One region of the Limosilactobacillus ingluviei str. Autruche 4 genome, then DNA from elsewhere that is predicted to be linked to it. Evidence: riboswitches for the same ligand, from Rfam matches in the RefSeq annotation. Region 1 holds a riboswitch; each other region holds the start of a gene.

Region 1 (9,935 bases):
AGGTCCGGATAAAGGAACGGAGGCCATGGTTGGTGTGGTTGACTACGCTTTGGGTGATCAAGTGCTGATAGAAATCAAGTAAGAACTGATCGATCTGCCCTTCCTGGCTGAGTTCATCAATCAGTTGCATTTCAACCTCATGGCAGTCAGCCAAGATTTTTTGGTAGGTGGCGGAGTTCACTTGGTAGGTTAAGGTCATTTGCGAGCTGAGTTGGTCAATGACCGCGGCGCGTTCCCGGGGGTGAGCAGCGGCTTCTTCAATTCGCCCAATCGCCGTTTGGACGGCGGCAATCAAACCATTGGCAAATTCCGTCGCCGTGTAGGTATTGCGCTTAGGGGGCAACAGTTTAGGAAAGAGCAGGGCCCCGTTGATGATACTGATTAAAATCACTAAAGCAGCAATCAAGATCATCGTGTTGCGCAGGGCCAGGGGCCGACCGTTGATGAGGGTCGGAATGGAAAAGGCCATTGCCAGGGTAATCGTCCCGTGAATCCCTCCCAGGGCTAAGACGAGGGCATTCTTGCGCTGATCTTCGGTGGACCCTTTAAGATCGACAAAGTTCAGCCGCGCCCATAAGTAGCGAATCCCCGTGGTGATCAGGTAGAGGAAGATGGCGATCAAGGTCAGGTTACCCAGGCTTTGGGGGGTCGTAGCGCCTAATGCTTCGGGGAGACTTAACCCCAAAAAGACGAAGACGATCCCGTTTAAGGTATCACTGAGGATTTGCCACAGGGTGGTCGTAGCAATTTGGACCTTGGCCGACGTTAAGCGCAACCGGTCGTTGAGCAGACTGTGCATGATCCCAGCGGCTACCACAGCCAAGATTCCCGAGCAGTGGAGTTCTTCGGCCAACCAGTAGACGATGACCGGCGTCATGACGTTCAAGGGAATGACAATTTGACCGATGTCGACGTTGGTCCGCATCAAAAAGAGGCGCAGTTCAATCATTAGCCAGCCGGCCAGGGCCCCGAAAATAATCCCGCCTAAGAAGACGTACAGGAAGGTGGTTAAACCATGGACTAAGGAAAATTGTCCCGAGGCCAAGGTTGACGCGGCCAGGCTAAACAGGACCAAGCCGGAAGCGTCGTTAAACAACGATTCGTGCTCTAAGGTCCGGTGGACGTTGGCAGGCATCGCGACGCCAGTGGTTAGCGATTTGACGGCAACCGCATCCGTTGGGGTAATGATGGCCGCCAGCATGAAGGCCAATGGTAAAGAGAAGGCCGCGACGGCGAAGTGCAGGCCAATCCCGGCGACCAAGACGGTAAAGATCGCCAGGTAAACGGTCATGGAAATAATTTGCTTCACGTTGCGCGAAATCGCCCGGAAGGAGGCGTTTTGGCCATCATTAAACAAGAGGGGGGCAATAATTAAGAGCAGGAAGGTTTCCGGCTCCAGGGTAAAGGTCGAGATACTTGGCCACAGAGCCAAAAAAATCCCGACGAAAATTTGGTAAAAGGCCAGCGGAAGGCGGGGAAAAAAGAGGTGGGCAATATTGGCAATGACCACCGCGACAATCAGGGTCAAGACCCCAAAAATGGTTGACATTAAAATCCTCCTTATAGTAATTATGTACGAAAAACGGTCGGGAACTTCCCGGCCGTTTTGGTTAACGATCCAATAAAACAATAATCCCCATCACGATATTGTAGAGCCAAAAGAGCAGGCCAGCGAATAATAAGAGCCCTAATAAGAGCAGCCAGAGCCAAGCGACTTGCCCAAAGCCCTGGTCACCAACGGCCAAACCGGTACCGGCAATGATGATAATGACAGCAATGCCCAATAAAGTTGGCAATAATTGCGACCAAAAGGCCCGCTTCGCGTGGTAAGCAATCGCAAGGTTGGGCTGCTGGATGTGGGTGGCTGCCAGCCAGGCAATTAACGGGAACAGCACCGGCATAAACAGGATGCTGAAGTAGCTCAAGCAGGCCAACAATTTCGTGGGGGTGTCCATGATAACAGGTTGGTTCTTCATTGGCGCCTCCAAAATTCGGGTGATAAAAGTAACTACTCCTATCTTACCGAAATTATTATGGAAAGGCAATTAAGACGACCTGAGCCAAACCGAAGCTCCCCACAAAGCGCAACCAATCAATTTTTGAAAGCGGGATCGGTTGGGCCACCGTCCGTGGTTGATTTTCCACAAAGCCGTGCGATTCCATTGCTTGGGCTAATTGTTCCGACCAGGTAATCGCGCTGAGGATTGCTTTGAAATACAAACGTGGCGACCAAAAACTCAGGGTTACGCCCCGCATTTGCCCGGCGGCTTTAATCGTTTTAACCGCCGTTACGATCCGGGGCAATAAGTTGATCGCCGCTAAGGTGCCATAGGCAAATTTCGCTGGCAAGTGAGCGTTTTGTTCGAGCGACCGCGCCAAGCGTAAGGGCGGGGTACTTAGGGTCACGGCGCTGCCCAAGAGGACGTAAACGTAGACCCGGCTGGCCAATACGGCCGCAAAAAACCAATCGTGCCCCGGGGTAAACAGCCCGATGGTGATTGAGAGCGTTGCTGCCGGAATGGCCGGCACGACCAGTAAGCGCAGCAGGGTTAGCAGCCCGGGCCGCGTGGCGATGACTAATCCGAGCCCCACGGCGATCAATAGGAGGTTGACAACCAATTTTTGGGTAAAGGAGATTTCTAACGAGAGTAACAGGACTAATAATAACTTGAGACTTGGGTTCATGAGCGTACCTCGGCAAGATCTTGGAGCTGCTGGTGGCTTAAGTGCAGGTGACAATCCACCCACCCCGCCAAGCCAGCCAACTGGTGAGAAACCACGATGATGGTGGCCGGTTGAACGGCTTGGCAAGCCGTGATTAACTGCCGGACGGCTTGGGCCGAGGCGGCATCCAGCCCGGCAAAAGGTTCATCTAACAATAGGACCGGTTGGCCCATCATCAGCATGACTAATAATTGGAGCTTCTTTTGCTGCCCCCCGGACAAGGAGTAGACGACCCGGTCTGCTAACCCTGTGAGTCCTAGTAGGTCAATGGCTGCCGTTAGGTTGGCGGGGGTGAAGTAGGGGTGGCGTCCCTGCGCTTGGCTGAGGGCTAATTCTTCGGCCATGGTGACGTTTAGGAATTGGTCAGCGGCGTGCTGGAAGACCAAGCCGACTTGCCGGCCCCATTGCCGGGGCCGATACTTTTGCAACGAGCGCCCCTGCAGGGTTAATTCGCCTTGGTAGGGAACTAATTTGGCCAGGCACTTTAAGAGCGTCGATTTGCCACTGCCGGATTCGCCAGTCAGCAGGGTAATTTTGTTAGCCGGAATTTGGCAGTTGGCCTGGTCTAATAAGCGTTGGTGGGGGCGCTCAAGGACCAGCTTGCGCCCCACGATCGCGGCCGGCCAGGTCCTTGCGGCTTGGGTGGGCAGGGCAATCGGCTGAGCGGCGGCCGTTAAGAGGGCTTGCGCCGCCGCTTCAGGCAGCTGGGTTGCTTGATGGGCCCGGTCAAAGCGGATGATTTGTGGTTGCACCGCTTGGTAATTGGCCAGGTCGTGGTCGGCAATAATCACCGTTTTACCAGCGGCCACTTGGGCTTGTAATTGTGCTAACAATAAGGCCCGGTTCTTGGCATCGAGGCTGGCGAAGGGCTCATCTAATAAGATGACGGGCCGGTGCATAGCAATCACGACTGCTAAAGCCGCCCGTTGTTTTTCCCCCCCGGACAAGGTCGCAAACTGGCGGTCCGCCAGGTCACTGATGCCCACGGTCGCAAAGGCGTCCCGGATGCGATGGCGCATTTGGTGCCGGTGAACTTGCAGATTTTCGAGGGCAAATTCGGCCTCGTGTTGGGGCGTATCCAGGGCAAACTGGAGACTCGGGTCTTGAAAAAGCATCGCCGTTTCTTGTGGGGCCAAGTTAATCGCGGCCTGCGCGTTTAAGTGACCGCCGTATTTTGGCAACAGCCCGGCCAAGAGGCGCAACAGGGTCGACTTGCCACTGCCTGAGGGGCCATAAAGGAGGGTAAAGCTGCCCCGGGGAATGGTCAGGTCGGCGAGCTGAAGCACTGGTTGGTGGGCCTGGTAACTAAAGATCACGTTTTGGATCGTAATTGGGTCAGTCATAATTAAGCGGGTTTAATGACGTGGGCGCGTTCCAGTAAGTTGGCAATCAACTTAACCAGCACCCCGCAGAAGACAAACATGGAAATAAAGCGTGCGACTAGCAAGATCAAGTTGAGCCCCAGGCTAAAGTGGGCGTAACCGTTCCGGAACCAGTCCCACCCGAAGGTAATCAGCGTCGCAAAGAAAGTTGATGAAGCCAGCCCGAGCCAATCGTAATGCTTGTAGCGCGTAACGGCGAACCCAAGCTCGGTCGCAACCCCTTGGACAAAGCCGGAGATCAGATTAGCGGCCCCCCATTGGCCACCTAAAAACATTTCACCGGCGGCCCCGAGAAATTCACCGAGAAAGGCCGCCCCGGGCCGGCGTAAGAGCATGGCTGCCATCGGACCGGCCATGCACCACAGGCCCATGGTTAAATCATTGGCCATGGGGCCTAAACCAACGGGCGTTAAGAGAATGGAAAAACCATTGTAGATAAAGTCCCCGGCGTAATAGATCACCCCGAAGATGATCCCGATTAGCGCCAGTAGGATAATATCCTTTAAGTGATAACGTGTCGACATAATACTTCCCCCTGGGAAAAAGAAATTTCAATCCCATGTAAAAACGCTCCCAAGCATTCGTCTGGGAGCGCGGGTTAAATTCGTCTTCAAAGATCTACCGAATGTAACTCCCTACGCTGGTACTAACCAGATCAGGTTAATGGGTATCATCTCAGCCAAAGGCACCCCAGACATGGTAATTGATGCCTTCATTGTAGCGAATCACCCGGGAAAGATCAAGCCGAGGGAGCTACTAAATGTGGTAACCGGGGCTTTAACGCAATTGGGGAAAAGCGGCGGGACAATTATGCACAGACTGTGGATAAATTTGGGGACAACATGGTGAAGGATTGAGGATAATAAGAATGATAGGCTATTTGCAAGGTGTGGAAAAGGTGGGAGTTATCCCCAAGATTTGGTGGATAAGTCGGTTACTTTGGGGATAAGTTGGGGATAAGTTATAACCATCAGTCCAATTTCAAAACCACGGAATGTGGTTAAAAAATTGGCTGGGAAAATATCCCGTCTGCTGATACCACGTTCCGTGACTTTAACGACAAAAGAAAAAGCTGAGCGGGAATTGCTCAGCTTGTGATGATTCAGCGGAGATTAGTGTTGTTTGAACAAGTTAGTCAACAAGTCCATAAAGGTGGCCAGGTAACGGTCCTTATCAACGTTGACTGCGACTTGCACATTCGGGTTCGGTTCGTTGAGCCGGTCCTTGTCCCCAATCGTGCGGGCGTAGTTGTGTTCATCGTAGATCACCTTCATAAAGAGGCTGATCGTTTGAACGAAGGATGGGTCCAAAGAAACCCCAACCGCCAGTGGGTCGTGCAGAGCACAACCATTCTTGTCGATGTCTAAGTTGTAGTAGGCATCGATGTAGAAGTCGGTAATGTCGGCAAAGGCTTGACCGGCCTTCGTGCCAAGGTCGCGCCATTGTTGGGTTTCCTTCTTGGTCAAGAGGGTTCGCAAAGTAACGTCCAAGCCGACCATCGTCAATGGTAAATCACTGGTCAAGACGTCGTTGGCAGCCTTGGCATCTTGGTTGATGTTGGCTTCCGCCACGTCCGTCACGTTCCCTTCGACAGTCAGTGCCCCACCCATGAAGGTAACGTTGCCGATCAAGTGGGCAATTTCCGGATCCTTCTTTAAGGCCGCCGCTAAGTTAGTCATTGGGCCGGTTGGGATGATGATCAAGTCCTTGCCGTACTTGTGGGCGGCTTCAATGTAGAAGTCCACCCCAGACATTTCTTCTAAGGGGCGCTTTGGGGCCGGCAGGTCGACGTCGCCGATCCCGTTGTCACCGTGAATGTCCTTGGAAACTTGCATCACCTCAAAGTGATCGCTGGTGCTGGAATGTGGCAAACCTAAGAAGACCGGTACATCTTCTTGGCCTAACAATTCCAACAGCTTCAAGCTATTTTCTGCACAAACATCAAGCAAGTTGTTCCCGTAAGAAGAAACGATCCCGATCAGATCTACGTCGGGAGCGGCCACGGCGTAAGCGATTGCTAAAGCGTCATCCACCCCAGTATCTAAGTCGAGAATCATTTTCTTTTGAGCCATATTAGTCCCTCCAAATGTTTTCTATGCGTTTGTTCAAGTAGTAACGTTTTACTCCTTAATCATACCGAATCATGAAAGGGAATACAATTGGCAATTGCGGTTTTTTGCGCCGGTGGGGGGCCAATGCTACAATAAAACTACTGAAAATTAGCGGAAATGAGGCAAAAAAGATGACCGAAAAGATGTATGACGTCACCATTGTCGGTGGCGGGCCAGTGGGGATGTTTGCGGCCTTTTACTGTGGGCTGCACGAATTAAACGCGCAACTGATCGAAGCCTTGCCAACCTTAGGGGGCCAACCCGCCGCGCTGTACCCAGAAAAACAAATCTGGGATGTAGCCGGTAAGGCGGGGGTGACCGGGCGCCAACTTGCGGCGGACTTAGCGGCCCAGATGGCGATTGCCCCGGTGGACACGGTGGTCGGCCAGATGGTCACCAACGTGCAAAAAGATCCGGATGGTTGCTTTACGATTACGACCGACCAAGCCACCTACCGGGCCAAAGCCGTTTTAGTGGCGCTTGGCAAGGGCGCTTTTACCCCCCGGTCCTTAGCGCTGCCGGGTGCCGCTGAACTTGATGACCAGCAGTTGAGCTACTTTGTCACGCAGAAGGCCGATTTTGCGGGGCAAGACGTAGTGGTTCTCGGCGGTGGGGATTCCGCGATCGACATGGCCTTGATGTTGGAACCAGTAGCCAAAAGCGTTAAGTTGGTTCACCGGCGCGACCAGTTCCGGGCGCTGCCTAAGATGGTGTCGGACTTGCAAACGTCAGCGGTAGAAATTTTAACGCCCTATTTGCCAAAGGAAATCAGCAGTCAAGCAGATGGCAAGGTTAGTTTGACCCTCAAGAAAATGAAGAGCGAAGAAGAATTGACCCTTACCCCGGATCGGGTGTTGGTCAATTACGGTTTTACCTCCAATAATGCCGCCCTCAAGGACTGGCAATTAGACCTGGCGAGTGAACACCATTTGATTCAGGTTGATTCGACGATGCAAACCAGTGTGGCGGGCGTGTACGCCATTGGGGACGGGGTAACCTACCCGGGGAAAGTTGCGCTGATTGCCAACGGCTTTGGGGAAGCGCCAGTGGCCGTAACGGCCCTGGCCAAAGCGCTCTATCCCGATAAGCGCCTGGCGATGCACAGTTCATCAATGAAGATCAAGGCATAGAAAAAAGCCCCGCCGCGGGGCTTTTTTCTATGCCTTAATTGTTGCCATCGGGGTTGGTAATCTTAATCCGGTTGGAACTGGTTGACGAGTGGTTCAACTCTGGCGCATCGGTGGAGAAGAGATCGGCGGTTGTCTTCTGGCCGTTTTGCGCAAAGAGGCTGGTGGATTTATTGCCGAGCTTGCGGTCCTTTTGCTCCAGTTTTTGCAACCCGTTGGAGTAGTTGTAATCACTAGCGTTGACCTTCTTAAAGCCCTTCGGCGTGTAGAAACGTAAGAGGTTCTTTTGGTTGAGGGCATCCGAGAGGTGCAATTCCTTAGTGACAAAGCGTTGGTCGGCTTCGACTTGCTTTTGTTCTTTGGCCGTTAAGTGGGCAATCTTCCCCGTGGTCGTATCATAGATCGTCCCGTTGACGCTGGTGTACTTTGGTGTCACAAAGTCTTGATTGCGAAAGGCCACCAACTGCCGGTGTTGACTGGAGAAGAGGTCGGTCCCAAACATAATGTAGCGCTTGGTGGAAATCCCCAAGAGGTGCAGCAAGGTCGGCAAGACGTCGATTTCGCCTCCGTAGGTTTGGTAGATCTTCCCCTGGTCGGTTCCGGGGATGACAAACATCAAGGGAACCCGTTGCAGCATGGCGTTGTCGAAGTCGGTCCAATCTTCGTTGGAACGCCCTAAGACACTGGCCAGGTACTTGTTTTCAGAGTTGGAAATTCCGTAGTGGTCCCCATAGATCATAATCAAAGAGTGCTTTGCCAGGCCGGATTTGTCCAGGTAAGCAAAGAATTCCTTGAGCGACTGGTCCAGGTAGTGGGCAGTGACAAAGTAGTCATTGACGGCGGTATTACCCGTGTCAACAGTCGTGAAGTTCGGGTCCTTGTCTTCGCTGTCCAATTCGTACGGGAAGTGGTTGGTAACGGTGATGTACTTGGCGTAGAACGGTTGTTGCAAGTGTTCCAAGTACTTAATCGAATCCGCAAACAACAACTTATCCTTCAAGCCATACCCGGTGGCCTTGTCGCCGGAAGTATCGTAATACGAAGCGTCGAAGAAGTATTGGTAAGCCAGGTTCTTATAGACGTTATTACGATTCCAGAAGGAGGCGACGTTGCCGTGGAAGACCGCAGTCGAATACCCACCCCGTTGCTCTAAGATGGCCGGCGCGCCTTCGAAGGTATTGTCGTTGCCCAGCGTCGCAAACAGGGAGCCTTGTGGCAGGCCAAAGGTGCTGGTTTCCAGCATGTTTTCGGCATCGGAGGTCTTCCCCTGACCGACTTGGTGGAAGAAATTGGCAAAGGCGTAGGTGCTGTTGCTGTGGTAGAGCGAGTTTAGGAAGGGGGTAACTTCTTGGTTGTTGATCTTTTTATCAATTAAGAACTGCTGGAAACTTTCCAGGTGGATCACAATCACGTTTCGGCCCTTAGCAATCCCGTACAGTTGGTCGTTGGGTTTGGCGTAGTTGGTATCGGTAAACTTCTTTACCTTTTCCAGCTGGGCTTTCGTAGCCGACTTACGCATGTTGTAAGTGTGTTGGGACCGTACCAGATCGTAACCAGTAAAGGTATCGATCCCCAGGTATTTTACAATGTAGGTCCGGTCAAAGGTCCGCCCTAACAACTGTGGGCGATCAAATTCGGCGACCATGATGTTGAGTCCTAAAATCAAGAGACCGACCGAAGTAACGGCAAAGGCCAGCCGGTGGCCCAAGGCCCGCGGGTCAAACTTGATTTTTTTCCCTAGCATCAGTAACAAAATAATGACGATGTCCACCCAGTACAAGAGGTCGTGGACATTGGTTAAGGCTAACGAGGAACCGGACAGGCCTTGGTTGACCTTGGAATAACCGGTCATGGTCGCGATCGTCATAAAGTCAGTAAATTCCCGGAAGTAGATCACATTGAGGTACAAGAGGACCGTATTGGCAATATAAAGCCCCATGGTGACCGGGTAAAAGAAGCGCGAACGCTTGAAATAAAGGCCGATACTCAGCAGGATGATCGTGGTGGCCAGGGGATTGAAAAAGGTAATTACGCCCTGGATAAAGCTGGTATCACCGAGTTTAAAGTCCATCACGTACGCAAACAGGGTTTTGAGCCAAAACAGGCCCACCAACAGGGCAAAAAAGCCCGTCCGCGTATTGACGAATTTCCCTAGTTTTCGCATTTCGGGTATCCTCACAAACATTAAATTTCGGCCGGGGAACGGCCGAGCGGCACTAGTTTTCACCGGGGATTTCCCGGGAAATAGTTCAACGTCCCCCATTTTATCACATTCTAGATTGCTGGTCGGGTCCGGCGGGGATTGTAGCAGAAAATTAACGGTTTGCAGCCGGAAAAAGAAAATAACAGCGGGACAACGTTGGTGAAGTCGAACATAAGTTGATGTTTAGTGGTAAAATGATGATATTGATAAAAATTAGTTCGGGGGGAGTGCAACAATGCAAATTAAAATTTATGATGATCAACAAGCGCACGCGATGGCGACCCAGTTTTTCGGTCATGATTACCAAGACCCGGGGGTAATGAAATGGGGTGGCTTTTTGCTAAGTGAACATACCGCTTGCTTGCAGGCGGCAACCGCGGCTGCCGAC
Region 2 (9,935 bases), on a different contig from region 1:
TTGATCCCAAAGGGGTCAGCGCCATGCATAAAGTAGCGGAAAATCAGGACCATGATCAACAGCCCCAACAACATGCCAAAGAAGCCGGAAAGCCAAATTTTTTCCCCGGGGAAGAGGAAAAAGCTCGGGACCTTGTGCTTGGCCGTGTAGGTGGGGGAATTCACCAAGCCGACAAGCGAATAAAGAATCAAGCTGCCGGCGAAAATGGAACCATCAACGATAAATTTACCGAGGGAGTATTGGAGTTTTTCCCGGTAGACGGTGTTGCGCATTAAAATCACCAACAAGAGCAACACCGCCAGGTAAATCGTTAAGGACGGCGTTCCCAGGTTCAGCCACGTATTAACAATACCGACTAACAATAACAACAGGGTCGGCCAGTAGGCTTTTTTGACCTTGGCTTGAATCCCCCGGGCACAAGCCAGCATCGCAATGGCAAACAGGATGGTCGTCAGTTGGTGCAAGAAAAAGAAACTAAAAGGGTAGAGGCGTTGTAAGAGCCGGTTGGAGGCCGTCAGATCCGGGACCGAAGCGGCCAGCAGCATAAAGATCCCCGAAACGTACATGAAAACGGTAATTACCACCTGGGCGGCTTGGCGCACCATTGTGGCGGGAATGCCGTCAAAAAAGGCGTTAATCCGAACGGCGAGGTAGTGAACAAAAAAGATTAACCCTAACACCAAGGGCAGCAGGTAGTAAAAGACCCGGAACAATAGCAGCCACACGACGGCAGTCGAACGGGGCACGCCCAGGAGGGTCAATTCAATCAGCATCATGACGTCAAAGGACCCGATCGCCCCCGGCAACATCGACACCACCCCGAGGACTTGGGCGACCACGTAGAGGGGAAAGACTGCCGCTAAGTTGGTGTGGATCCCCAGGCTGGCCCCAATTAAAATGAAGAAACCAGCGACCAGCAACCATTCCAAAGTGGAGGTGAAGGTTACCCAGGCTTTAAATTTAAAGGACATTTCCTTAAAGAGCAGGCCGTTATTTTGGCGGGTCAAAAGCAGGACGACCGGGAAGTACAGCCCACCTCCGACTAACCAGATCGCGTACCGGTTAAAGTGTCCGCCCTGATGGAAGCCAAACATCATCACCAAGGCCAGCCAACAAAGCAAGGACAGCCCGGCCAACAAGAAGATTGCAATTTTAGCAATCGCAGCGAGGATTTGGTTGCGGCTGGCTTGTTGGCCGTAAAAATGGGCCCGTAAGGTTGCGCCCAGCAAGCCCCCAAAACCAGCCACGTTGGTCAATGTATTGGTAATCCAGCCGCTGCGAAAGATGTAAAAGGGCTTAAATTTACCAGGTAACAGGTGCGTGATGGCAATGTCGTAGCCAGTCATCGGCAAGACGGCGACGAGGCCCCCCAGACTTAAGAGCACTAAAGTGGTCCACGACTGCCGGGTCAGTTCGGTTGTGACTTGGTCCCAATTGACCGTCTTAAAAAAGTTTCCTAAGCTGATGATGACAAATAACACCACGGAAGTAACGAAGACCAGCTTCAAGCCCTTCGCGTAGCGTTGCCACAGGGCTTGGCTGGTTTGGATAATTTTTTGCATAGTTCCCCCTCACGAAAGATAACTTCTGTTACTAACCTACATTTTTTTCGGGAATTTCGCAAGAATTCATGGAAAAATGTTGACGGCGGCCGGGACTTCCGGTATATTATTATTTGTGCTTAAGGAAATGGTCCATTGGTCTAGTTTTGGTTAGGACGCATCCCTGTCACGGATGAGATCACGAGTTCGAGTCTCGTATGGACCGTATGTGTAAGAGGTCGGGAAATTCCCGGCCTCTTTTTTCTTGGCAAAGAAAGGATGAAAGCATGGAAAATACTTGGCAGTACCGTGGCACAGAGCCGATTAAAATTAAGCGTTACCTCCAGTCGTTGGGGATGGGACACCGCTTATTCAATGATATTAAAAATGGGGCCGGAGAGCTCTTGGTTGATCACCGGCCGGTCCGCCCGACGACCAAAATTTTACCCAACCAGCCGCTGACGATTAAGGTGGCACCAGAAATGGCGGATCCCACCGTCCAAGTCAGTCATGGCCCCTTACAGATTGCCTATGAGGATGCCAACTGGCTGGTGATTGACAAACCCGCGGGGCTGGCTTCAGTCCCGGGACCCACGGAACAAGCCGATACCGCTTTAAACCGGGTCAAGGGGTACTTAGTGGCCCAAAAGAGTGTCGATTTGCGGCCCCATTTGATTACCCGCTTGGATCGGTTTACCAGCGGTTTGTTGCTGGTGGCCAAGCATCGGGTCGCTTCCAGCATGATCAGCACCCAGGTGGAAAGCCACGCGGTTAAAAAAGAGTACCGGGCAATCGTGAGTGGGCACTTACCGGCCGCGCACGGCGTGATTGACCAACCGATTCTGCGGGTAGCCGGCCAGGCGGCCCGGGTGATTGATCCGGCCGGCCAGCCCGCCAAGACCGAGTACTGGGTCGAACAAGAAAAGGCCGGCTATAGCCTGGTGCGTCTGCGCCTGCACTCGGGCCGCACCCATCAGATCCGGGTCCACTTGAGTTGGCTGGGTAATCCTTTGGTGGGCGATCACCTCTACGGCGGTGACCTGAGCCGCAGTGATCACCAGGCCCTGCATGCGACCAGCTTGGCCTTCACCGATCCCTTTACCCAGGCCCCCGTGGCTCTGACCAGTCCCCTGCCGGCGGCCCTGCAAACTTTGTGGGACCAGTTGGCTTAGGGAGACGTTGGGCTTATAATAAAAACAACCATTGTAACCGGGAGTGCTCGTGTGCCGAGCTGAGATGTCCGCAAACGGACGGATCCCTTGAACCTGTGAGTTAATCCTCGCGAAGGGACGTTACGCTTAGCGCTGTTTCGGGAGAAGTGGCGCTTTTTTCGTCCCTTTTCCGGCGGGGCGGGGCAACGTCCGGAAAGGAAGTTATGAAAGAGACACAGTTTACCGCTACTTTGACTCCCGTGATTGAGGTTGCCACGGCCCGCAGCCTGGCTCACCCCTTTATCGTTGGCCTGAGTGACGGGACCCTGCCGTTGGCGACCTTTCGCTACTACTTGCGCCAAGATCACCAGTACCTAGAAATGTTTGGTCGCTTGCACGAGGTCCTGGCCGCCCAGCTTAATACGGCGCTGGCCCAAATTTTGACCAGCCTCGGTGAGGGGGAAGACCTGGCCCGTCAGCGCCTCCACGCTGAGTTGAAGCTTTCGGCGGTCGAATTGGCGGCCACCAAACCGGCGCCGACCAATTATGCCTATCAGACTCACATGGCCTACCAAAACCAGGCCCACGGCAAGGCGGCCCTGGCGGCCGGCCTCTTGCCGTGCTACTGGCTCTACAATGAGGTTGGCCGACGGTTGGCGCAAAAACACAGTCCCAACCCGCTTTACCAGGAGTTTTTCGACAGTTACGCCAGTGATGATTTTTCCAGTAGTACCAACCAGATGCGGGCGATCGTCGACGAATTGGCGGCACCACTGGACGAAGCGGCCCACGAGCAGATGCGCCAGGCCTTTGTAAAATCTTGTTATTATGAGGAACAATTTTGGCAGATGGCCTACGAACAACAAAGGTGGCGCTAACGCAAAAAAGGAATGGCATGAAAGCGCCATTCCTTTTTTTACATTCAGTTAAAGTAATTTTTAGTACCAACCGTGTTGTTGCCAGAAGGCTTGGGCGTTGGTCCAAGAACCGTAACGGGAAGCCACGTATTGTTGGGCAACCCGTTCTTGGTTGGCAGCGGAGTAGTCACCGTTTAAGTAAGCAGCGGAAAGTTGGTACTTCCCGATGTATTGGCCGTTCCGGGCCGTGTAGCTTCCACCAGATTCGCGTTGGGCAATCCAAGCTTGGGCTGCGGCTTCGTTCCCGCCCAGGTTCGCCGTGTATGAGCTGGTAGCTTGAGCTTGGTAGCCGTAGTTGCTTTGCGCAGCTGGTTGTTGCGCGTAGTAAACCGGAGCTTGACTTTGCGTCGTTTGGACTGGCGCAGCTTGGGCTGCCGTTTGAGCTGGCGCTTGGGTCGTTTCGCCGTTGTCCTTGATCAAGAGTTGTTGGCCAACGTAGATCAAGTTGACGTTTTGGATGTTGTTGTCTTGGGCCAGCTTGTCAACGGAGCTGTTGGCAAACTTTTGGGAAATTGAAGACAGGGTGTCACCGGCTTGTACGGTGTACGTCGTGTCCGCGCTGGCAACCGTGGAGCCGGCTGCGATCCCAAAAGCGGCGATGCCAAGAGTTGCTGCAGTAGTTAACATGCTTTTCTTTAACATAGGGTAATTTAACCATCCTTTTCTTTGTTCGTTCATATTTTCGACGGTTACTATCATAACCGCTCAAGGTTACGAACAGATAACAAGCGAATTGCGAAGGACGGGGAAAACGGGGGGATTTCGTAATCTTTTGTAATATAACGATTTACCTAACTTGAATGTAAGGGGAAGCATGACTGTTCTGATCGCTTTTTTGGCCGACCAAACTTTGCCGGCGGAAAGAGCGAAAAAATCTCGGAAAAAATTCGAAAAAGGTCAACTTTTTTTGCTTCCCAGCGATAAACGGGGGAAAAAGCTTCAAATTTGCCTGGTTTATTACAGAAAGGTTGCGATCGTCATTTTAGCGAGCCAAGTTAGGTAAGCACAAGGACCAAACCCAGTCAGGACAAGCCTTGCGCGCTTTGTAATCTTTTGTCATAAAGGGCGGGGAACCAAAAAAAGTCCTGGCCAGCAAGGCCAGGACGATAATCAAATTTTGCTTACCGGGGGTATTGCACGTTATTTTCATAAACCAATTCGGGTTCGCGCCCATCCCGGGCAAAGCGATTCAGGGCGTCAATTTGGGCCATTTCCGCAGCGCTGAGGGTAAAATCAGTCAACGCGGCGTTTTCGGCGATCCGTTGCGGGTGCGCCGATTTTGGAATGATGGCCACCCCGCCTTGTAAATGCCACTTTAAAATTACTTGGGCGACTGATTTCTGGTGGGCCGCCGCGATTTTAGTCAGTACCGGATCCTGTAAGTACTTGCCCCGGGCCAGGGGTGACCAGGCTTGGGTTACGATCCCGTGGGCTTGGTGGTACTTGATTAAGGCCGCTTGGTTTAAGCCCGGGTGCCGTTCGACTTGGTTGACGACCGGCCGTTGGTGGGCTTGCGTGGCTAACAGCTGCAAGTGAACGATCCCAAAGTTAGAGACCCCAATTGATTTGGTCAAACCTTGGGCCTGCAAGTCTTCTAAGGCTTGCCAGGTCGCAAAGAAGTGGGCTTGCATCGGCCAGTGCACCAGCAGCAAGTCGACGTAATCTAACTGCAAGCGGCGCAAGGATTCCTTAACCGACTGGATAGTGGTCTGGTAACCTTGGTTTTGTTCCGCGACTTTCGTGGTTACAAAATAATTATCCCGGGGGACGGCTAATTCCTTTAAGGCTACCCCCAGCAAGGCTTCGTTTTCATAGAGTTGGGCGGTATCAAACAGCCGGTAGCCGGTTTGGTAGGCACTTTTGATGGCGGTCGTCATGCTGGCCTGGTCGGTCAGTTTATAGACGCCAAAGCCTTCTTGGGGCATACGGTGGCCATCCGCCAAGGTTAACCATTGAGCTTGCAACTGGGTCATAATTTTCCCTCCAAACTATTAATAGGTAGAAACATATCATTATCCCTATCTTACCGCGCTTTTAAACTGATTAAAAGTAAGAAAAAAGGAACCGCGGAGCCGCTGGGGTCCCGGAGTTCCTAGCCTTGCTATTTGACTAACTGTTGAATGGCTTGCGCCTTAGCTTCATTCGTGAATTGCAGCTGTAAGGCCCCTTGTTGGGCCGGCGTTAAGTGTGGATTTTGTTGCAGGGCTTGGGCCATGCGTTGCTTAACTTGGCTGGCAATCACCGTTTTCATTTGCGCTTGGGCGGCAGGCTGCTTAAGCTGCTTGGTAAGTTGGGCCGCCTGGTGCGTATTGATGACCGCCCAGGTTGGGTTGACTTGGAAATCGTAGCTGCGGTGCTTGGTTTCGTTGTTATCCCCTAAAATCCCAAACATGGCCTTGGCAAAGCCGTTGGCATAGACGTACTTTTGCGTTTTGATTACCACTTTGGCGTCCCCGGTGGTCTGCGTCAGCTTCGTGGTGGCCTTGCTGTCGACCCAGGTGTGCTTGGTCTTTTTTTGGTGAATGTCGGTCTTATAAACGTAGACTTTTTCATTGCCGGTCCCCAATTGCTTGTACACCAGCAAATTAGCTTGCGGATTGACCGAAGCCAGGGAAACCGTCTGCGTGGTGGTGACCGTCTTCATCCCCAAGTGGTTGACATCATGGAGGGCAAAGACCGTTACGGAAGCCACCAAAATGATTAAGGACAGCCCAGCCCACAGTAAGTGACTGGCTTTTTCGACCCATACGGCCCCAAAGAGGTAAAAGCTCAGGGCACTGAGAATAACCAGTAAAATAATCATCGCTTAACCCTCCTTTGGTAAATCGGTGACATCAATAGAACGCACGGTATTTTCCTTCTTTAAGAAGAAGGCTAAGACCAAGGCGGCGACGGCAAAAATGGCGGACACCCCGAAGGCTGCCCGGAACCCATTTAAGGCCGCGTTGATGGCATGGCCCTTGTAAACCAGGGGCGCCGAGGTCAACAAGCTGTGCGCAGGCTTGGTGGCATCTTGAACGTTGGTTAAGACGGTCGTCATGATGGCAGTCCCAATCGAACTCATCGTTTGCCGGAAAGTATTGTTAACGGCCGTCCCGTGGGACATCTCGGCAATCGGCAATACGTTCATCCCGGAAGTTGTGACTGGCATGAAGACCATCGACACCCCAAAGAGCCGAATGGCGTAGAAGACAATAATGGAAAGGACCGGCGTCTTATCGGTCAGGGTCATAAAGGGCACCGTCCCAATCAAGAGCATCGTTAAACCAACAATTGCCAAGCGCCGGGCCCCGTACTTATCAAAGAGGCGTCCGGTAATTGGTTGCATGAACCCCATCATCAAAGCCCCGGGCAATAACATTAAGCCAGAGTGAAAGGCCGTTTCCCCCCGGATCGTTTGGATGTAAGTTGGCAACAGCATTTCAACCCCGATCATGGCCAGGTTGACCGCACTGGACAAGACGGCGGCCAAGGCGAATTCAGGGTGCTTAAAGACCCGCATTTCCAGGAACGGATCCTTTAACTTCAGCTGCCGGTGAATAAAGAGGGCGATAAAGATCAGCCCGACAATGATAAAGCCCAGCACTAAGCGGTCGCCCCACCCGCGGCTGGAAGCTTCCGAGACCCCGTATAATAGGCCCCCAAACCCGATCGTTGAGGTGACGACCGACCAGAAATCGAGGGGCTGTTGGTGAACCCGTAAGACCGGCTTCATCACAAAGAAGGCGATAATCAAAATGATGATGATAAAGGGAATGATAACGCCAAAGAGATCCCGCCAGGAATAGTTGTCAACAATGATCCCGGACATGGTTGGTCCCACGGCCGGGGCTAATCCCATGGCGATACCGACCATGCCCATGGCACTCCCCCGCTGTTCAGGAGGAAAGACTGACAGCATGATCGTTTGGTTAAGGGGCATGGTTACCCCCACGGCCAGGGCTTGGATGATCCGGGCCACAATTAAGATCTGGAAGTTGGGAGCGACAAAGGCAATCACCGTCCCGAGCAGGAAAGTTGCCATGGCCCCCAGGTACATGGTCCGGGAGTTAAATTTATTGATTAACCAAGCAGAAACCGGGATCATGATCCCGTTAGTCAGCATAAAGGCCGTCGTTAGCCACTGCACCGTCGAAGTCGAAACGTCAAAGGACTTCATAATTGCGGGGTAGGCAGTCGCTAAGAAGGTCCCAGTTAACATGGTAAAGAAGGAACCCATCGTCAAGACCGCGACGAGCACGGTCCGGTTGTATGGCTTCCCGTTGATATCCATTGCCGTATGATTGGCAGACATGGCAAACCCTTCTTTCTTTTTATTAGTAAAAATCAACAGCAACTAATGTAACTCTTTCCACTATTATTGTCAAATAATTTGACAAAATTAGCGAAAAGTGTGACACTACTCTTTGTTGGCGGGGAGTTGCCGGTATGTTACGCTGGTCAGTTCCCCAAGTTTTGGCAAATTACACAGGGGGGAAAATCATGCGAATCTTTCCCAAAGTCTTTAAGACGGCAATGGAAAAGGCTCAATTGCCCTTATCGGAAATGGCCCGGGTCGCGGGGGTCTCAGCCCGGCAAATTCGGTATTGGGAAAAGAAGGGCTATATTACTTCTCACCAAGCCCAAAAAAATCAGAACCATAAATTTAACTTTTTTTCCTTATTAAAGGTAATGGAGATCAAAGAGTTCTTGGATGAAGGCTACACTTTGCAAGCGGCGGTCGAAAAGCAACGCGAACGGCAAAATATTTTGCGTAGCGTGCGGCGCTTGATTAGCGAGCGACTGTTAGGGGTGGAAGAAGTGGCCGCCTATCAAGAAGGGGTCGAAATTAATTTAGGGCCCTTGGATAATGATGAGACCAAGATCGTAGTGGCTCAAGTTAAGGCTGGGCAGCCAGTGAAATTAATTTTGAAAAAACATCAACCAATCGATTAACGAAATCGCTTCCTAAGTGCTATTCTAAAGAAGTAAGAAAAATATAGAGGATGGATGAAAGATGGTAGCATTTCAAGATTTGACGCCAGCGGCCCAAACGGTAGCGGAACGCGAATTCATGGCTTTTTACATTCGACACTTTAAGCGCGATGATTTAGAGGTTTTGACGGAATTGGCTTCTGACAGCCAGCAAGCAATGATTAACCGGGTGTTGCGCACGAATGGCTTTATGACCGTGGAGCAATTGGTAACGGTCAGTTTACCGTTGACTAAGCACCTCTTTGCTGCTTTGTTGGCAAAATCAGCGATGGAATTTGATGATTTTGGTAACGCCGCGTTGCCTTGGGAAACGTGGTTGGCCGAGCGCCATGCCACCTTGCGGACCTTCTAAAGCCCGGTCGGTTGGTGATTACGACTAGTGAGCAGGTTATTGGCTCACTGGTCGTTTTTTATTTAGCGCTAGTGAAGCCGAACGGCGCAGCCAAGGGCGATGACTACCATTCACTTTTCGATTGTGATAAAATATTTTCAGATTATTCTGAACGGAAAAATAACGCACCCCGGTCCAGTTACGGGGACAATCAACCAGTCGCAGGTGACCGGTCAAGGAGTTAAATGATGGGCTGTAATTGGCCAATTATCGCGATCGGCGCGTCCTGATGGTGGGGGACGTTATCAACATCATAACGATAAAGGATTAGAAAGGGACTTATGACAAAGTTAAATATCAAAAATAACGAAGTGGCCTTTTACGCAGTCGGGGGCCTTGGCGAAATCGGGAAGAACATGTACTGTGTCCAATTCCAAGACGAAATCATCATTATTGATTGTGGGGTCCTCTTCCCAGAAGATGATTTGCTGGGGGTTGATTATGTTATCCAAAATTATGACTACTTAATTGAAAATAAGGATAAGATCAAGGGCCTCTTTATCACTCACGGGCACGAAGACCATATTGGGGGGCTGCCCTTCTTCTTGCAAAAGGTCAAGGTGCCAATTTATGCCGGACCGTTTGCGATGTCGTTGATTAAGGGGAAGTTGGATGAAAAGCACCTCTTGCGGGATGCAGAGTTGCATGAAATCAATGAATTTGATACCGTCCACTTTAAGAAGCTGTGGGTCAGCTTCTTCCGGACGACCCACTCGATCCCGGATACCCTGGGGGTTGCGGTCCACACGCCGCAAGGGACGATTGTACAAACCGGGGACTTTAAGTTCGACCTCACGCCGGTGGGCAACTTACCGGCCCCAAATTTCCAGCAAATGGCCAAGTTGGGTGAGGAAGGGGTCTTGTTATTGACCTCGGATTCGACGAACGCGGAACGACCGGAGTTTACGAAGTCGGAACGGTGGGTTGATATTCACATCCGGCGGATTTTTGAACGGATTAA
Region 3 (9,935 bases), on a different contig from region 1:
AGAAACCGCCCGCCTAACGATGAAAAAGGCCGGCTTGCCGGTGGTCAAGGGGAGCCAAGCGGTCGTAACGACTTTAGCGGAAGCCCGCGCCCAGGCCAATCAAATTGGCTACCCGGTGATGCTGAAAGCCAGCGCCGGTGGGGGTGGTAAGGGGATGCGGATCATTAATTCCGTGACCGATTTGACCCAGCAGTTTGCCACGGCCCAAGAAGAAGCGGTCGCCTCCTTTAACGACAACCGGATGTATTTAGAACAATACCTGCCGGCCCCGCGCCACATTGAAGTCCAAATCATCGCGGACCGTTATGGGCACGCGGTTGCCTTAGGAGAACGGGACTGCACGATCCAGGCCCGCCACCAAAAGGTGATTGAAGAAGCGCCGGCCGTCGTCTTGCCGGCTAACGTCCGTGAGGAAATGTTGCGGCGTTCTGAGCAGGCGGTCAGCCAGCTGAATTACGAGGGGGTCGGGACGATTGAATTCCTCTACAACCCCGACGGCAGTTACTACTTCATGGAAATGAACACCCGGATCCAGGTTGAACACCCGGTCACCGAGCTGATTACCGGGACCGACCTGGTGGAAATCCAGCTCCGCTTGGCGGCGGGGGCCGAATTGAGCACCCGCCGGCCCCAACCGTTTGGCTTTGCCCTGGAGTGCCGGGTCAACGCCTTAACGCCGGGGCAAATTACCGGCTTGCACCTGCCGAGTGGGCAGGGGGTCCGGATTGAATCGGCCCTCTACCAAGGCTACCGGGTGCCGACCAATTACGACGGGATGATTGCCAAAATCATCGTCTATGGTGACCGTCGCCAACGGGTTCTCCAGCAGATGCAGGCCGTGATTGACGAGACGGTGATCAAGGGGATTAAAACCAACTTGGATTTATTGGAACAAATTCTACAGGAACCGGATTTCCAACGCTTGGCGACTGACGTCAACTGGCTGGATAATCGCTCAAAGGGGGAGTAAAGATGGTCGCAATCGATTTAAACAGTGATTTAGGGGAAAGCTTTGGCCGCTACACCGTCGGTAACGATGAAGCGGTAATGGGCTTGATCACCTCGGCCAACGTTGCCTGCGGGGTACACGCTGGGGATCCCGACGTGATGGCCCAGACCGTGGCGGTCGCGGCCCAGCGCGGGGTCGCGATTGGGGCCCACCCCGGTTTTCCAGACCGGCAGGGCTTTGGTCGGCGCTATTTGGCAATGGCCCCGCTGGAAGTTGAACACCTGGTAACCTACCAGGTCGCGGCCTTGGCGGGCTTTACCAAGGGTCACCGCCTTCACCACGTTAAGCCCCACGGCGCCTTGTACAACGCGGCGGCCAAGGATTACGATTTAGCCCTGGCGATTTGCCGGGGGGTCAAGCAGTTTGATCCCGGCCTGCCCCTGTACGGGCTGGCGGGCTCGGCCTTGCTTCAAGCAGCGGCCGAAGTTGGGCTGCCGGCGCGTTCGGAAGTCTTTGCCGACCGGGCCTACCAGGCGGATGGTTCCTTGGTGCCGCGCGGCCAGGCCGGCGCCGTACTGACGGACGCCCAGCAGGTGGCGGCCCGGACCGTGGCGATGGTGGAAAACCAAGCCGTGACCGCCATTACCGGGGAAACGGTCCCGTTGCAAGTCGATACGATTTGTGTCCATGGCGATAACGAAGCCGCCCTGGCCCTGGTTAAAGAACTGCGGGCGGCGATGCTGGCCCAAGGGATTGAAATCAGCGCGGGTTAAATTTAGCTTAATGCAGTTGGTATAAGAAAGAACAGAGGTGATACAATGCAAAACGGACGTGATTTATCGGCGGCTAGCCGCCACGCCGCCGTCAAGAAGGCGGCGATCGGGGGCGCCTTTTTGATGGCGATGTCAGCGGTCGGCCCGGGCTTTTTGACCCAAACGGCGACCTTTACCCAGGCCGAAGGGGCCAACTTCGGCTTTGCGATTTTAATTTGTATTCTGGTTGATATTATTGTTCAGTTAAACATCTGGCGGGTGATCGTCGTGGCCGGCAAGCGGGCCCAAATGATTGCCAATGACGTGGTCCCGGGCTTGGGCTACCTGCTGTCCGCCCTCGTGGCCCTAGGGGGCCTCTTCTTTAACATTGGGAACGTTGCCGGGGCCGGTTTAGGGTTGAACGTGTTGTTTGGCATTCCCGTCGCGGCCGGGGCGATTATCTCGGCGGTAATTGCCATCGTGATTTTGATCGTGCGCAACGCCTTGAAGGTCGTCGACTGGACGGTCCAAGCCCTAGCGGTGATTGCGGTGCTGGTCTTGGTCTACATGTTGTGCGTGACTAAGATTCCGTACGCGACGGCGGCGGTTCACACCGTTGCGCCAACTAAGATTGACTTCTACTCGATCCTGACGATTGTCGGTGGGACCGTCGGGGGCTACATCTCCTTTGCGGGGGGCCACCGGCTCCTTGAAGGTGGCGCTAAGGGCCAAGCTGATTTGAAGTACGTCAACTTGGGGGCCTTGACCGGGATCGGGCTGGCTTCCGTCATCCGGGTGATGCTGTTTTTGGTTGGGCTGGCGGTCGTCGTGGCCGGCACGACTTTAGATCCAACCAACCCCGCGGCCTCGATCTTTAAGACCGCGGCGGGGGCCTTTGGCTACAAGTTCTTCGGCCTCTTGCTGTTTGCGGCCGGGATGTCGTCGATTATCGGCTCGACCTTTACGTCGACCTCCTTCTTGGATTACGCGGTTAGCGGGCGGTCGGTCAAGTACCGTGATGCTTTGACGATTGGCTTTATCGCCTTTGCGACGGTGGTCTTTGTCTTTATCGGCCAACCGGCTAAGGTGCTGGTCGTGGTGGGGGCCTTGAACGGCTTTATCCTGCCGATTGCCCTGGCAATCTTGCTGGTGGCATCTGGTCGCCAAAAGATCATGGGCGCGGCTTACCGCCATCCGCTCTGGTTAGCGATCACCGGCTGGATCGTGGTCGCTTTCATGGCCTTTGCCAGTGTCAAGACGGTGATTGGTTTCTTCGGTTAGTGTTATTCGGCGGGGCGGGTGCGGCCCGCCTTTTTTAATGCTTTGCAAGCGGGCTGGCCTGGGGTACACTGGAAACAACGACTTACCAAAAGAAAGGAAGGACGGCAAATGATGGCAACCCGCCGGGTCCACTTGATGGGGACCGTAATTGACGTACAAATTGATGATCCTAAGGGGGAGGCGCTGGCCGATTCGGTGGTCGCGCGGCTGAAACTATACGAACACCGCTTCTCGGCCAATGATGAGGCGGCCGAATTAATGCAGGTCAACCACCAGGCCGGCGTGGCCCCCGTTGCAGTGGCCCCAGAATTATTTGACTTGATTGCCCTGGGCAAAAAGTACAGTTTAAGGCCGGACGGCAATCTCAATATTGCCCTCGGTCCGCTGGTTAAACTCTGGCACATTGGCTTTGCCGATGCCCATAAACCTAGTGATGAACAGATCCAGGCCCGCCTGGCCCTGACGGACCCGCACCAGATTGAATTGGATGCTCAGCGGCAAACGGTCTACTTGACCCAACCGGGGATGGAGCTTGATCTCGGCGCGCTGGCCAAGGGCTACATTGCCGATTTGCTGACCGATTTTTTGCGCGCCGCGGGGGTTAAGTCAGCCTTGCTGAACCTGGGCGGCAACGTTGTGGTGATCGGCGGCAAGCGGACCAATGCCGATGGTAATTGGCACGTTGGCCTACAAGATCCAGCCCAGCCGCTGGGGACTTACCGGCGGGTCTTGAATTTGCGCGACCAATCGATCGTGACCTCCGGGATCTACCAACGGAATTTAAAGGCGCACAATCATTTTTACCACCATATTTTTGATAAGCACACTGGCTACCCAACCCCGGCCCAGATTACCAGTCTGTCGATCATCTCGCCCCGCTCGGTTGATGGGGAAATTTGGACAACGATGCTCTTTGGCCAGGACCGGGCGACGATTGAACAAACGGTGGCCCAATTGCCCCAAGTCCGGGCGATCGTGATTGATCAGGCCGGACGACTAACCCAGTGCGCCGGGCCCGGCGCAGTTGCCGTGATGTGAAAAAAGGGTTATAATTAAACCAATTTAAGTAACTGGAGTGCCCGTGGTCCGGGCTGAGATGTACGCAAACGTACGGATCCATTGAACCTGGGAGTTAAGACTCGCGAAGGGACGTTACCAAGCCGATCAAGTAGTGATCGCGCGTTGCGGGTGAGTTGACTCATCGCAACGCGTTTTTTCGTTTCCCGGCCTGGCCGTTCCGGAAAGGAAATGGCAAATGGAAGTTCAATTAATTACTAGTCTGCAGCAGCGGCGACCGCTAGTGTTAGCGGTCACGAATTTTATCACCGCCGGGGCCGTCGCTAATTGCCTCAGTGCGGCAGGAATGTCGCCCTTGATGCCGAGCGACCCGGCCGAAGCCGCGGAATTGGTGGCCTTGGCGGATGCCGTGGTCGTCAATATCGGCTCGGTTGGGGCCGAACAAGCGGCCCTCTTACGGGCCGTTGTTACCGCCGCGCGCCAACTCAAGAAGCCGTTGGTCCTGGATCCCGTGGCGGTCGGGGCCAGCCAGGCGCGCCGGCAGCTAATCACCGAGCTTTTAGCCGGCCCGGTAACCCTGATTCGGGGCAACGCCAGCGAGATTGCGGTTTTGGCGGGGGCGACCAGCCATGGTCACGGGATTGACGCGGGGACCGAGTCCAACTTGGCCCAGGTGGCAGCGGCCTGTGCCAAGCGCCACGCTTGTCTGGTCGTTTTGTCGGGCCCGGTCGATTACGTCAGTGATGGCCAGCATACCAAGGCGCTGCCTGGCGGCAGTCCGCTGATGCCCAAAGTGGTTGGGACCGGGGATATGTTATCGGCCTTTTTAGCCGGTTGCTTGACCTTGCCAATGGCCCCCTTGACGGCGGCCGAATTAGGGACGGCCTACTTTGGTCAGGCCGGCGCCCAGGCGGATGACGGGCAACTTGGGCACTGGCTGAGCAATTTTCTGACGGTGCTCGCTCAAGCCCCACACGACTTTGGAAAGGCGGTGCAGACTAATGACTAAGCCACAATTTCCCCAGGCCCTCTCAATCGCGGGTTCTGATTCCGGTGGTGGGGCCGGGATGCAGGCGGATTTGAAGACGATGCAAATGCGCCACGTCTTTGCGACCACTGTCTTGGTAGCAATCACGGCCCAAAATACCCGCGGCGTCCAAAGGGCCCAGGTCCTACCCCCGGCCATGATTGATGCTCAGTTTGCTGCTTTGGCGGAGGACCTCCAAATTAAAGCAGTCAAAACCGGGATGTTGGCTGATTCCCAGACGGTCCAAACGGTGGTCCAAAACCTGCAGCGCTACGACTTTGGTCCGCTAACCGTTGATCCGGTGATGATTGCCAAGGGTGGGGCGCCGCTCTTGGCTGATGAGGCCGTGGCCACCGTCCGCGACCAGCTCTTGCCGCTGGCCACTTTAGTCACGCCAAATTTGCCCGAGGCCGAGGTTTTAACCGGCCAAAAGATCCGGACGGAAGCCCAGATGCGCCAGGCGGCTGAACACTTGCAGGCCCTGGGAGCGGCCAATGTCTTGGTCAAGGGTGGTCACTTGGGCGCAGACCAAGCGGCGGTGGATTACGTCTTACTGGCAAACGGACGGGACTTTTGGCTGACCAGTCCGCGGGTGGCGACCGCTAATACCCACGGCACTGGCGATACGATCTCTGCTTGCATAACGGCGGAATTAGCCAAGGGGGTCGACTTGGCAACGGCGATCCGGGTGGCCAAGGCCTACGTCACGGCGACGATTCGGGAAGGCATTCAAATCGGGCACGGTCACGGCCCCTTAAATCATTGGGCGGTGTAGTAAAAATGAGATTTGAAACCACGATGTTAAAGGCCTACTTGGTGGGCGGGAGCCAGGATACCCAGGGGCAGCCCGCTCAGCTGTTAGCCAAAGTTGAAGTCGCCTTGCAAAACGGCATTACCATGTTTCAGTACCGGGAAAAGGGACCTGGCGCTTTGACCGGGGGAGCTCGGATCCAGTTGGGACATCGGTTGCGCGCTCTATGTCGCCAGTACGATTGTCCCTTCGTGGTCGATGACGACCTCGCCCTGGCCCGCGAGCTGGGGGCGGACGGGATTCACGTCGGCCAACGCGACCAGGGAATTGAAACGGTGCTCGCGGCCGCCCAAGCCGCGGGGCTCTTTGTCGGCTATTCTTGTGCGACGGCGGCCCAAGTGGCGCGGGCCAATCAATTAGCTGGGGTGGCCTATGTAGGCAGTGGACCAGTCTTTCCGACGGTTTCGAAGGCGGATGCCGATCCGGCCCTAGGGGTTGCGGGGCTAGCGGCGTTGGTAGCCCAAAGTTACCATCCGGTCGTGGCGATCGGGGGACTTAACGCAACCAATTTAGCCACTGTCTGGACCACCGGGGTGGCCGGGACGGCGGTGATTTCGTTGGTGCTGGGGGCCCATGATGTGGCCAAAGCGACGCGTCAATTTGCCAATTATGCCAAAATTAAAAGTTAAAAATCAGCCGAAACCGCGTATATATAAAGTAGGGCCTTTAAAAGGGGACCTACTTTTTTCGTTGGGAGGAAATGACATGCAGGAATTTACCCATTGGTTGCAGTTGGCCAGTCAGCCTGGGGCCAGTTTGGCCACCGAAAAGCAATTACAACAACAGATGGTACGCTTGGGCTTTGATCGAAGTGATTTTGAAGCCCTTTTAGCGGTGGTGGTGGAATTGCGGGTTTGGGAAGTTTAGGTAGTTAATCCAATTCGGGGTACTTGTTATCACGGCTTAAGCGCATTTAGACGCCCAGCTCAGCAGAAGAGATGGGCGTTTTGAATTGTCGCGGGACTTTGCCAAAATTTAACCAGCCCCCGCCCAGCGGTCTGGTATAATAGAGCCGGTGAGCTTTCGGGGGCGGGGGGCAGTCCGTCCCCTGTCACCGGCACGCTGCGCCTACCAGTGTTCCAGCGGAAACGACGGCCCTGCTGGGGTAAATTTTGCGGTGGGGAAGCGAGCTTAAAAAAATTAACAAAAGTGGTTGACATTTACCCTGGTGACCGGTAATATATTTAACTGTTGTCAGGTAATGACAAGGACTTCATTTCGGGAAATAGCTCAGCTTGGTAGAGCACCTGGTTTGGGACCAGGGGGTCGCAGGTTCGAATCCTGTTTTCCCGATTCATCAACGGCCGTGGTAAGCAATTACCACGGCCGTTAATTTTTTACCAAGGGGAATTACGATGGAATTTTCATTTGCCCAGCCTAAGCAGCGCCGGGTCTATCTGCTGTATAGCCTGGTCTTTATTTTAATTGCGGCTTGTATGTACGGCACCTACCTGGTGACGGGCAACAGCTTGATTTGGAATAAGGATCCGCTCAATCAGCACGTCCCGCTCTTGATTGAATATCGCAAGGCCGTCTTACACTTTTTGACCCACCCGTTGGGCCCGCACCAGTGGTGGTCCTGGCGGATGGGGCTGGGGTCGGATACCTTTGCGATCTTTTCCTATTACACGATCGGGGACGTCTTTGCCTACCTGGCCCTGTTGTTTCCGGCTGGCAAAATGGTCTTGGCCTACCAGGTGATGGTGGTGCTGCGCCTGTACTGTGCCGGGCTGGCCTTTGTCTGGTTTGCCCGCCACTTTAAGCTGGCCGACTGGGTGATCGTGGCCGGGGCGGTCGTCTACCTGGTTAATTCTTACCTGCTCTACGCCAGCTTAGCCCAGCCCTTTTTTACTACCACTTTCATCCTGTTCCCGCTTCTAGTCGTGCAGGTCGAACGAATCCTGCAGGGGGGCTCGTGGTGGCCACTGGCCGGAGCCTTTGTCTGGATGCTGGTCAATAATTACTACCTGGCCTACGTGCTGGGGATTGGCACCTTCTTGTTTTTGGTCTTGCGGGCGCTGACCCATTACCGGGGGCGCTTGGACTACGGGGTTACCATTTTGAAGCTGGGCTTGGCAACGGCGACTAGTCTGCTGCTAAGCGCGGTCTTGTTAGTACCAGAAGTTTTGACCGTCATGAATTCCACCCGGGCCGGTTCGACCTTTGCCAATGGGCTGACGACCTACCCGGCGTATTACTACCTCTTTTTGCCCAAGGCCTTGATTAACGGCGGCCAGTGGTCTTTTATGTTCTGGGCGGCGCTAGGGATTGTTTCCTTTGGCTTCTTGGCCCTGGTCTACGTTTACTTGCAGCCCAAACGTTATCCGTTGTTGGCGCTCAGCTTGGCCCTCGCCTTGGTAATGCTTTTGATTCCGGCGGTTGGCGCCTTTTTCAATGGGCTGATGGCGGCCTCGAACCGCTGGACCTTGCTGATTTATTTGCCGATTGCCATGGCGGTCTGCTTCCTTCTCCAGCACGTCGGTGAATTGACCCGCCACCAGCTGCTGGTAATGTCGTGGGCGACCGCGGTCTACCTGCTGGTCGTCTTGGCCACGTACTTCCTTAAAAACGATGCGGCCCTCTTTGTACCGTTGACCTGCCTGTTGGGTGGCCTGCTGTTGTTGTGGCTGATTCACGCGGGGGTGGTGGCCCACCCGGGGCGGTGGCTACTGGCCTTGATCTTGGCCAACGCCGGCTTTAACGCCATTTACGCCGCCTTTCCGTACAACGGGGACTTCGCCAGCGCGATGCTGCCGCGCGGCGCTTACCAGCGTTTGACCACCCAGCGTTACGGGGGCTTGGAAAAGGGGCTGAGTAAGCAGCCGACCTACCGGGTTTCGACGCTCAGCCAAAATGACATTGTCAGCGACGTCTTGAATGATAATGACTTGACGACTGGCATGCACAATATCGATTCCTACTACTCGCTGCAAAATCAGTACCTCGGTCAGTTCAGCCAGGACTTGCAAAACACCCAGTACCAGGCCAACGTCCCGCTGCGGCAGGTCGATGACCGGAGCGTCTGGCTGAACTTTTTAGGGGTCAAGTATCTCTTTGTCCAAACCAACGGCGCTAACGCAACCAAGTGGCCGCAGGGGTATTTCTTGGATCAAGCGACAGCGCCCCAGTACGATTACAATGCCAAGCAACCAGCGGGGGCGACCAAGAAGGAGGATCTGCCGCCGATCCAAACCGTCCGGCTCAAGAGTCAGCAAAACTTCCCGCTCCTGTATTGGCAAAGCACCGCCATCACCCCGGCTCAATACCGCCAGTTGGGGCCGACGGCTAAGGAGCGGGCACTGGCCAGTGGGGTGGTCGTTGCAGACCACGTGGCTCAAAAGCTGACGCCGGCGGATTTAACGGGTAACGTCGTCAAGCTCAAGAGTCAGCTGATTTCCAACCGCTTTAACCAGGTCAACCCGGCGAACTTGCACTACCGCGACGCCGAGGAGACCTATCAGCTGGTCTTACCACAATTGACCAACAAACAATTCGCCAAGCGACTTAAGGAAAGTGAGCTCCACGTCGAATTTCAGACGATTAAGTATCAGCCACTGACCCTCAAGCAGCAATTAGCCGCGGAAATGGCCCATGCTAAGCAAACCGCCAATTTTAATCCCGGCGCGGCGCTCAACGAAAAATCGGTCTGGTACAAGTACTGGCGCTACCACCTCATCAATGGTTCGCCCGACATCAGCTATACCCTGCAGCTGACCAGCAAGTACGGGACCGAAAAGATCAGCCAGCCCAAGCAAAGCGTCCTGTCCTTCTTTAAGGTCGTCAAAAACGGGACGATGAACGTTGGCTACTTTGCCAAGCACTTACCATCTGAGTTGACCTTTAAGCCGACTAAGCTCGGGACCTACCACTTGAAGTACCAGGTGGTGGCTGAGCGGCTGGGGGCCAAGTACCAGGCTGAGGTAAACCAAATCCGCGCTCACGGCCTGAAAAAGCTGCACTTTGCGCCGAATACGGTCAGCGGGCGGTTGACGACCGATCGTTACGGGGTCTTGACTTCCTCGATTCCGTATTCCAAGGGCTGGACGGCGACGGTTGATGGGCACCCGGCCCAGGTCTTGCGAACCAATACCGCCTTTG

What was found. A riboswitch is a leader RNA that binds a small molecule or an ion and turns the genes downstream of it on or off. The one in region 1 is predicted to bind thiamine pyrophosphate.
Region 2: another riboswitch for thiamine pyrophosphate. It lies ahead of tenA (thiaminase II); the one in region 1 lies ahead of BN54_RS07835 (ECF transporter S component).
Region 3: another riboswitch for thiamine pyrophosphate. It lies ahead of thiM (hydroxyethylthiazole kinase); the one in region 1 lies ahead of BN54_RS07835 (ECF transporter S component).

The regions. Positions count from the first base shown of each region.
Region 1 covers NZ_HE997175.1:105,438-115,372, forward strand. The annotation lists gene BN54_RS07815 (cation:proton antiporter) at 1-1,549, opposite strand, end outside; gene BN54_RS07820 (hypothetical protein) at 1,611-1,976, opposite strand; gene BN54_RS07825 (energy-coupling factor transporter transmembrane component T family protein) at 2,032-2,685, opposite strand; gene BN54_RS07830 (ATP-binding cassette domain-containing protein) at 2,682-4,067, opposite strand; gene BN54_RS07835 (ECF transporter S component) at 4,070-4,630, opposite strand; TPP riboswitch at 4,722-4,809, opposite strand; gene BN54_RS07840 (nucleoside hydrolase) at 5,219-6,178, opposite strand; gene BN54_RS07845 (NAD(P)/FAD-dependent oxidoreductase) at 6,349-7,347, shown strand; gene BN54_RS07850 (LTA synthase family protein) at 7,382-9,508, opposite strand; gene BN54_RS07855 (hypothetical protein) at 9,783-9,935, shown strand, end outside.
Region 2 covers NZ_HE997176.1:85,720-95,654, forward strand. The annotation lists gene mprF (bifunctional lysylphosphatidylglycerol flippase/synthetase MprF) at 1-1,562, opposite strand, end outside; tRNA gene BN54_RS08480 (tRNA-Asp) at 1,692-1,767, shown strand; gene BN54_RS08485 (RluA family pseudouridine synthase) at 1,829-2,713, shown strand; TPP riboswitch at 2,743-2,848, shown strand; gene tenA (thiaminase II) at 2,917-3,570, shown strand; gene apf (aggregation-promoting factor) at 3,631-4,251, opposite strand; gene BN54_RS08505 (aldo/keto reductase) at 4,731-5,582, opposite strand; gene BN54_RS08510 (DUF4811 domain-containing protein) at 5,711-6,412, opposite strand; gene BN54_RS08515 (MDR family MFS transporter) at 6,416-7,903, opposite strand; gene BN54_RS08520 (MerR family transcriptional regulator) at 8,092-8,544, shown strand; gene BN54_RS08525 (hypothetical protein) at 8,606-8,935, shown strand; gene rnjA (ribonuclease J1) at 9,256-9,935, shown strand, end outside.
Region 3 covers NZ_HE997173.1:529,401-539,335, reverse strand. The annotation lists gene BN54_RS02635 (acetyl-CoA carboxylase biotin carboxylase subunit) at 1-970, shown strand, start outside; gene BN54_RS02630 (LamB/YcsF family protein) at 973-1,722, shown strand; gene BN54_RS02625 (NRAMP family divalent metal transporter) at 1,768-2,982, shown strand; gene BN54_RS02620 (FAD:protein FMN transferase) at 3,091-4,020, shown strand; TPP riboswitch at 4,044-4,150, shown strand; gene thiM (hydroxyethylthiazole kinase) at 4,238-5,008, shown strand; gene thiD (bifunctional hydroxymethylpyrimidine kinase/phosphomethylpyrimidine kinase) at 5,001-5,801, shown strand; gene thiE (thiamine phosphate synthase) at 5,807-6,466, shown strand; gene BN54_RS10185 (hypothetical protein) at 6,543-6,704, shown strand; tRNA gene BN54_RS02600 (tRNA-Pro) at 7,057-7,130, shown strand; gene BN54_RS02595 (YfhO family protein) at 7,193-9,935, shown strand, end outside.